Regions from separate parts of the Mesorhizobium sp. ANAO-SY3R2 genome, predicted to be linked through region 2. Evidence: predicted binding sites of a transcription regulator. Region 2 holds the regulator's gene; the other holds the start of a gene.
The links. Region 2 encodes PhoB, which activates phosphate uptake and scavenging genes when phosphate is short. Its sites were predicted from a motif close to TGTCATNNANCTGTCAT; they were not measured.
Positions count from the first base shown of each region.

Region 1: the regulator PhoB is predicted to act here: its motif matches at 3,189-3,205, upstream of ABSY17_RS08435 (DUF1045 domain-containing protein).

Region 1 is NZ_CP159955.1:764,102-768,646, forward strand. Features, by position in the region: gene ABSY17_RS08425 (NAD(P)/FAD-dependent oxidoreductase) at 1-1,100, opposite strand, end outside; gene ABSY17_RS08430 (alpha-D-ribose 1-methylphosphonate 5-triphosphate diphosphatase) at 1,211-2,347, opposite strand; gene ABSY17_RS08435 (DUF1045 domain-containing protein) at 2,349-3,056, opposite strand; gene phnE (phosphonate ABC transporter, permease protein PhnE) at 3,249-4,545, opposite strand, start outside.
Region 2 is NZ_CP159955.1:203,332-207,876, forward strand. Features, by position in the region: gene pstA (phosphate ABC transporter permease PstA) at 1-842, shown strand, start outside; gene pstB (phosphate ABC transporter ATP-binding protein PstB) at 866-1,687, shown strand; gene phoU (phosphate signaling complex protein PhoU) at 1,728-2,435, shown strand; gene phoB (phosphate regulon transcriptional regulator PhoB) at 2,536-3,225, shown strand; gene ABSY17_RS05775 (ROK family protein) at 3,222-4,463, opposite strand.

The sequences.
Region 1 (4,545 bases), 560 kb from region 2:
GAGAGGTCGTCATAGGCCACGCCCAGCCGGGCGAGGTCGGCGGGGATCGGCTCGCCGCGCATCAGCGCCGAGGAAAGCCTGGCGAGCGTCAGCGAAACCTGAAAGCCATAGCCGCCCTGGCCGCCGAGCCAGAAGAAGCCGGGAAGCCGCGGGTCGAAGCCGGCCACCGGGCTGCGGTCGGGCGAGAAGGTGCGCAGGCCCGCCCACGGCGTCTGCGGACGGCCGACCGGCAGGCCCGTTGTCTCCTCGATGTTGTAGGCGGCGGTCGCCACGTCGATGTCTTCGGGATAGGCGTCGCACGGCTCGGAATCAGTTTCGTCGGCGAGCGAGCCGATCAGCCGGCCAGCGTCAGGCTTGAAATAGAAGCGCTCGTGCAGGTCGATGACAAGCGGCCATTTGCGCGTGTCGAGGCCGTCGGGCGGATCGAACAGGAAGGCGGTGCGCCGCTTGGGCGCGAAGCCGAGGCCGGACAGGCCGGCGCGGGCGGCAATGACGTCGACCCAGGCGCCGGCGGCGTTGACGACCATGTCGCCATCATGCGTGCCAGCCGTGGTGACGACGCTAAAGCCGCTCGGGCCGCGCGAGATTTCCAGCACTTCCGCGCCGGTGATGATCCTGCCGCCGGCGCCCTTCAGCGCCGATGCCTGTGCCTGCACCATCTTGCCGGTGTCGATGTCCATTGCGCCGGGTTCGTAGACGCCGCCGCAGGTTCTTTCAGGGGCGATGGCCGGCACCAATGCGTTGACTTCGGCCGGACTGAGCCGGCGGACGCTGGGCACCAGCGCCTGCTGTTCGCGGGCCATTGTGTCGATGGTGTCCGCATCGTCCGGACCGCCGAGATGCAGCGCCCCACGCTCGTGCTCGATGAAACCGCCGTTGACGATCGCCGGCCGGCTCGCCACCGACAGCGCACGCACCAGCACGTTGCCATAGGTCTCGGAGAACAGCGCCGCCGAACGGCCGCTGGCGTGGTAGCCGAGCTGTGGCTCTCGTTCGATCACCACCACGGACGCCCATTGCTGGACGGCGGCGGCGAGCGAGAGGCCGGCAATGCCTCCGCCAATGACGATCACTTTCTGGGGGTGGCCATCGGATTCCATGGCCGTTCGTAGAGCCAATTGCCGAACTGGTCCACAGCGAACCCATGGGCCAGACCTCTCTATCGACAGGCCAGCAGCCAGCCAGACGCCGGCTGCCTTCGGCCCGAGGATCAGGCGACGCGGCGGCCTTCGCGCCAGACGGTGCGGACGACGGGCACATGCTCGTCGACGCGCACGCGCACCAGGTCGCCGCGACGGCCCGTCTCGATGACGCCGCGGTCGGTGAGGCCGACCGCGTCGGCCGGGTTCTTCGACACCATGGCGACCGCCTGCGGCAGCGAAATGCCCTCGACGACTTCGCCGAGGTAGAAGGCCGACTGGATCAGGCTGAAGGGAATGTAGTCCGACGACAGGATGTCGAGTAGACCATGCTCGGCGAGCGTGCGGGCCGAGACGTTGCCGGAATGCGAGGCGCCGCGCACGACGTTTGGTGCGCCCATCAGAACGCCGAGCCCCGCACCCTTGGAGGCGCTGGCGGCTTCGACCGTGGTCGGGAATTCGGCGACGCGGATGCCTTGCGCGATCGCCTCGTCGACATGGGCTGATGTGGCGTCGTCGTGGCTTGCCAGCACGATGCCGCGGGCATGGCAGGCTTTCGAGATGAACTCGCGGTTGGGCCGCGAATTGCGCGCGGAGTCGTCCATGCGCTTGTCGCAGAACGCCTTGAACTCGACGTCGTTCATCTTCAGCTTGCGCTGGTAGTAATAGGCGTAGGTCTCGAGATCGACAAACTGGCGCTGGCCCGGAGCATGATCCATCAGCGAGGCCATGCGGACGCGATCGTCGCCGTCGAAGACGGCAAAGCTCTCCTGGCAGTCGGCGGCCGAAACCTCGCAGCGCAGGTGGATGAAGTGGTCGGCGCGGACGCGGTCGTTGCGCACGCTGTCCTCGATGGCGTCGGCCAGCTTGCGCATGTCGGCGGCGGTCATCTCGGCATCCTCGTCCATGCCGACGCGCAGCGCGTCGAAGACGGTGGTGATGCCGGCCGAGGCCACCTGCGCGTCATGGGCCAGCACGGCGGCGATCGGGTTCCAGCGCACGCGCGGGCGCGGGGCGTAGTGGCCCTCGAGATGATCGGTGTGGAGTTCGACAAGGCCTGGAATGACGAAGTCGCCGCCCATGTCCTCGCCGACGGTGCCCGGACCGCTGGAGATGTCGGCGATGCGGCCGTCGCGGATGACGAGCGAGCCGTCGATCACTTCGTTTGCCAGAACCAGGCGGGCGTTTTTCAAAACAAGGTCGGTCATTTCAGGCGGTCTTTCTTTCAGCTTGCTTGCCCAGCGCGTGGTAGCTCAGCACCTCGAAGGGTCCGCCGGCGGATGGCTCGACGAAGATGGCGAGGCCTTCGACCGGCACCGGCCGGTCGAGCACATTGCCCAGGCATTGTTCGATTGCGGCCCGCACGCGCGGGGCTTCCTCTCCAGCCACGCGGCCGGAGAGCGTCATGTGAAAACGGAAGGCGTCGAATACGTAGGGATAGCCCCACTGGTTCAGGTAGCGGCATTCCTGCGGCGACAGTGCTGCGGGGTTGCGGCGGGCGATCTCGGCGTCGGTAAGGGGCGCGCGGAACGGCTCGAAGACGGTGACCACGTCGCCGGCAAATGTCTGGAGTTCGGGCCGCGGCTCGGCCGGAACCAGCGCGAAGAAGCCGTCGAGCTGGGCGAGCTTCAGGCGTGGAATGTCGAAGGGCACGGCGTCGGCGGCAAAGGCGTCGACCGCGTCGATCAGTGCGGTTTCCGACGTGCCGTCGGCCAGCCTGAACGGCGCCTTGAGCGTGGCATGGAAGCCGTAGCGCCGTGCCGCGGCCGTGTGGAAAGCAACTTCCGACGCCGGGAGCTCGCCGAAGGCCTTGGCCGGGGTCAAGGCACCGCCAAACGCGTCGCGCCCGAGCCAGCCGGCCGCGATACGGCACAGCGGATCATCGTGCGGTGGCGTGAAATAGATGGCGTAGCGCATGAACCGGTCCCCCACAGGCGCCGCGTGTCCGCATGGACGCGAGCGCGTATTCCGAAAAATCCAGCATCGACGAGGCAATCGCATCCGATTTTCTCGCCTTAGCTCCGAGCAGTCGCCCGTTAGATGATTTGCGTGACAGTTTGACGAAGTAGTGGCTGACTTCGTCAGATTTGCAAGTCCAACGTATCATCTTTAGTCATTCGCCTTCTTTCCGATCAGCCGCTGGCGCAATGCGGTGGAAATATTGTCGAAGATGAACACCACGATCAGGATCAGCAAAACCATATAGGCGACGTTTTCCCAGTCGGAGTTGGTGCGCATCGCTTCCCAAAGCTTGAGTCCGATTCCGCCGGCGCCGACCGCGCCGATGATGGTGGCCGAGCGCGTGTTCGATTCCCAGAAATAGAGCGACTGGCTGACCAGCACCGGCAGCACCTGCGGCACCACGCCGTAGCGCTGGACCGACGCCGGCGAGGCACCGACCGAGCGCATGCCCTCGCGCTGCTTGTCGTCGATGTTCTCCAGCGCTTCGGAATAGAGTTTGCCGAAGGTGCCGGTGTCGGTGAAGAAGATCGCCGAGATGCCGGCGATCGGGCCGGGACCGAAGGCGCGGGTGAAGAACAGTGCCCAGATCAGCATGTCGACCGAGCGCAGGAAGTCGAAGAAGCGCTTGGTGACCTGGTTGACGAGGCGGTTGCGGGTGATGTTGCGCGCCGCAAGGAAAGCAAGCGGGAAGGCGAGCAGGCTGGCGAAAAGCGTGCCGACGAAGGCCATGACGATGGTCTGCAATAGCTTCAGCCAGACGTCGCCATGCTGCCATTCGGAGTTGTTGACGATGTTGTCCCAGGCGAGTGCGGCGTTCGACATCTTCGGGTCGAGCCGTTCGCCCGACAGGAGCAGCGAGAACACTTCGCCTGTCGATTTGCCCCAGAAGGGCGAATTGGCGTCGAAGAAGAAGTTCTCCCAGCCGAGGAAGCGGTGGCGGATCTTGACGTCGTCGGCGTCGATCTGGGCGCTGCCGGCAAAGCCGAAATCGACCATGATCTTTTCGCCAGGCGCCTTCTGCGTCGCCCAGGTGGGCAGGTCGCCGGCAGGCGTGGCGCTGGTGCCCGGAATGATGGCAATGTCGAGCGTCTCGCCGCCACGCGAAACGGTGACGTTGGCGGGCGTAATCTCGATTGCGTTGTTGCGGCCGATCTCGGCGCTGACACGGCTGGCCGATGCCTTGTTGGCCGGTGCGGTGGTGCCCTTGGCGGCCTGATCGAAGCTCAGCCATTCGGGATGCCGGTCGGGGCGGTAGGAGGAGAAACGGGGATAGCCGATATCCAGCCGGTCTTGCTTGAAGACGATCTGCGGTCGAACCTCGTAGGACACCCAGTCGGCAAGGTAGGTGCCGGCGATGCCCCAGTTGCCGCCGGCGAGCACGGCGCCGACCGAAAAGAACCACCAGGCGAAGGCGAGATAAGCCACGATGCCGGCGCTGACCGCC
Region 2 (4,545 bases):
ACTCCGCCTACAAGGGCCAGATCGACCTCTCGGTGCCCGAAAGCCGCCGCAAGGTCTCCGACCAGCAGGTCGAGTGGATGAACAAGCTCAAGGCCGAAGGCGCCATGAGCGAGCACTTCAACACCGGCCTGTTCAGCTTCGGCGCCTCCAGCCGGCCGGAAACCTCGGGCGTCGGCGTCGCTCTCATCGGTTCGTTCTACATGATGGGGATCGTGCTGTTGCTGGCGCTGCCGATCGGCGTCGCCGCTTCGATCTATCTCGAGGAGTTCGCCAAGAAGAGCCGCTTCACCGACCTGATCGAGGTCAATATCAATAACCTCGCCGCCGTGCCGTCGATCGTCTTCGGCCTGCTCGGACTGGCCGTCTTCATCAACTTCCTCGGCCTGCCGCGCTCGGCTTCCGTCGTCGGCGGCCTGGTGCTGACGCTGATGACCTTGCCGACCATCATCATCGCGACGCGTGCGGCCCTTGCCGCGGTGCCGCCGTCGATCCGCTCGGCAGCGCTGGGTCTCGGTGCGTCCAAGATGCAGATGGTGTTCCAGCACATCCTGCCGCTCGCCGCCCCCGGCATCCTGACCGGCACGATCATCGGCCTGGCGCGCGCGCTCGGCGAGACGGCACCCTTGCTTCTGATCGGCATGGTCGCCTTCGTCGCGGACTATCCCAAGACGCCGTTTGATCCGGCAACCGCGCTGCCTGTACAGATCTACATGTGGGCCAACGAGGCCGAGCGCGCCTTCGTCGAGCGCATGTCGGGCGCAATTATCATCCTGCTGGTCTTCCTGATGGCCATGAACATCGTCGCCATCGTCCTCAGGCGGCGTTTCGAGCGGCGCTGGTAGGCGTGGACAAGGGGCACATAGCTATGAACATCATGACCGACAAAACCCTCGAGGACGCGGTGAACGCCGAGATGAACAGACCGAACGATATCATCAAGATGCGCGGCGAAAAGGTGACCGTGCACTATGGCGAGAAGCAGGCGCTGTTCGGGGTCGATCTCCAGGTGCGGCAGAACCAGGTGACGGCGCTGATCGGCCCGTCGGGCTGCGGCAAGTCGACCTTCCTGCGCTGCCTCAACCGCATGAACGACACGATCGATGGCGCCCGCGTCGGCGGCATGATCACGCTCGACGATGAAGACATCTACGATCCCAGGATCGACGTGGTGGAACTGCGCGCCCGCGTCGGCATGGTGTTCCAGAAGCCGAACCCGTTCCCCAAGTCGATCTACGAGAACGTCGCCTACGGTCCGCGTATCCACGGGCTGGCCAAGAACAAGGCCGAGCTCGACGAGATCGTCGAGAAAAGCCTGCAGAAGGCGGCGCTGTGGAACGAGGCCAAGGACCGCCTCAACGAGCCGGGCACCGGCCTGTCGGGCGGCCAGCAGCAGCGCCTGTGCATCGCCCGCGCCATTGCCGTTTCGCCCGAGGTGATCCTGATGGACGAGCCATGCTCGGCGCTGGACCCCATCGCCACCGCCAAGGTGGAGGAGCTGATCGACGAGTTGCGCGAGAACTACACCATCGTCATCGTCACCCATTCGATGCAGCAGGCGGCGCGCGTGTCGCAGCGCACGGCGATGTTCCACCTCGGCTATCTCGTCGAGGAGGGCCCGACCGACAAGATGTTCACCAACCCGGACGACAAGCGGACGCAGGACTACATCACCGGCCGCTTCGGCTGAGTGATCGCCGCCAGACACAGCAGCAGACGAGGATACGATCATGGGCGAGCACACAGTCCGGTCCTTCGACGAAGAATTGAAACACGTCGACCAGGTCATCCGCGACATGGGCGACCTGGCCGGCGCGATGGTTGAGGGCTCGATCCGGGCGCTACTTTCGTCCGACCAGGCGCTGGCGCAGAACGTCGTCGCCGACGACACGATCATGGACGCCAAGCAGCGCGAGCTCGACAACAGCGCGATCACGCTGATCGCTAAGCGCCAGCCGATGGCGCAGGACCTGCGCACCGTGGTCAGCGCCATCCGTATGGCCGGCGATCTCGAACGGATCGGCGACCTTGCCAAGAACATCGCCAAGCGCGTCGGCGCCGTCGGCCAGTCGCCGCTGCCGCGGACATTCTCGCACTCCATCGACGCGATGGCGCAACTGGTGATGGCGCAGGTGCGCGGCGTCGTCGAACTCTATGTCGCGCGCCAGGCCGAGGGCCTGAAGGAACTGCGCGCCGACGACCAGAAGATCGACATCCAATATACGGCCGTGTTCCGCGAGCTCCTGACCTACATGATGGAGGATCCGCGCAACATCACTCCCTGCACGCATCTGCTGTTCTGCGCCAAGAACCTCGAGCGCATCGGCGACCATGTCACCAACATCGCCGAGAACGCCTATTTCGTGGTGACGGGCACGCAGTTGCCGTTGAACCGCCCGAAGGTCGACGAAACCACTTCAATGGTTCCGAACGCTTGAATTCGGCAGCGCCGCGCGTCCGCCTGGACGTGCAATGGACGCTGCAGCACGTTGAAGCTGCGCATGGCTCCGGGTCATGTGCCAAGAAAGAGGACAGCCGATGATCGCCCCCAAGGTCATGGTCGTCGAGGATGAAGAGCCGCTGGGCGTGCTGCTTCGCTACAATCTCGAGTCCGAAGGTTACCAGGTCGAAGTCGTCACCCGTGGCGACGAGGCCGAAATCCGGCTTCAGGAGAACGTGCCGGACCTGCTCGTACTCGACTGGATGGTGCCGGCGATATCAGGCATCGAGCTCTGCCGCCGGCTCCGGATGCGGCCCGAGACGGAACGTCTGCCGATCATCATGCTGACGGCGCGCGGCGAAGAGAGCGATAGGGTGCGCGGGCTGTCGACCGGCGCCGACGACTATCTGGTCAAGCCCTTCTCGACGCCGGAGTTCATGGCGCGGGTCAAGGCGCTGCTGCGCCGGGCCAAGCCTGAGGTGCTGTCGTCGGTGCTCAAGGTCGGCGACATCGTACTCGACCGTGAATCGCACCGGGTCTACCGCAAGAAGAGTGAAATCAAGCTCGGGCCGACCGAATTCCGCCTGCTCGAATTCATGATGCGGCATCCGGGCCGGGTGTTCTCGCGCGGCCAATTGCTCGACAATGTCTGGGGCGAGACGATCTATATCGACGAGCGCACCGTGGACGTGCATGTCGGGCGGTTGCGCAAGGCGGTCAACACCGGCCGCATGCCCGACGTCATCCGCACCATCCGCGGCGCCGGCTACGCCATCCGCGAGGATTAGGCTTCGGCGACGTCGGTGCGGCGCGGAGCCGCTGCGGGCGCGAAGATCTCCTGGTCGACATAGAGCAGGGCGCGCTTGGTGCAACCTTCCTTGATGAGCGGGACCTCGTCCGGCTCGGTGTCGAAGGAGATCGCCTTGGAATGCACGCCGCCGGCCGTCTTGGCCAGCGCCGCGCGCAGATGCGGTTCCATCAGGTCGAAGGCGGTCGCGCCGACGCCGACGAAGGCGAGCGGTGCCGGATCGAACAGGGCGAACATCGAGCCGAGGCCGAAGCCGATGGCCTCGCCGGCCTTGCGGAAGGCCTGGCGCTCGGGCCCGTCATGGTCGCGCGCGGCGTCGGCGAGGGCCTTGATGTCCGCATCGGAGAGGTCGGCGAGGGGCTCGGCATTCTCGTCGCCCAGCCTGGCATTGCGCCAGATGGCGTAGTTGCCGGCATAGGCCTCGATGCAGCCGCGCCGGCCGCAGCGGCACAGCGCGCCATCGGGACGGTGGATCATGTGGCCGAACTCGCCGCCCGACGACAGCGTGCCGGTGAACAGTTCGCCCTTGATAACGAGCCCCATGCCGATGCCGTGCGACAGCAGGATGGCGATGAAGTCGTCGCGATAGCGTTCGGGATTCCGCCAGCGCAGCGCCTCGGCGATCATGTTGCAGTCGTTCTCGACCGTCACAGGCACGCCGAACTCCTCTTCCAGCCTGTCGGCGAAGGGGATGTCGTCATGCGGCGTGATCGGCGACCACAGGAGCTTGCGTGAGCCGGAATCGGTGATGCCCTGGACGGCCAGCCCGATGCGCAGGACCCGCCCCTCCGCCGGATCGACGCGGCGCACCAGCCGGCGCACCATGCCGACGCACTCCTCGACCAGCGCCTCGGCCGACATTTTCTGGGTCGAAAGCTTGGCGCTGTCCTCGACGATGGTGTTGCCGGCATAGTCGATGACGGCTGCGGAGAGATGGTTCAGCGACAGCACGACGGCGACGATGGCCGCGGCCTTCGGGTCGAGCGCCAGCGCCACCTGCGGTCGACCCCGCTTCATCGATGCCGGCTCGCCGCTCTTGGCCTCGGCGAGGATGCCCTCGGCGATGAGGTCGGAGGAGATGGTCGAAATCGTGGAATGGCTGAGGCCGGTGGCGGCGGCGATCTCGGTGCGCGACGGCTGGCTCGCGCGGCGGACCGCCGAGATGACCATGGCGCGGTTGCGCCGCCTCAGATCGTCATGGCGTATGCCGACCGACATGTGTTCTTCTTCCTCCCGGCGCAGCGCAGCCATATCCTGCGGCAGGCTCTTGCGCCTTCTACAGCGCCAGCCTCCCGGACCA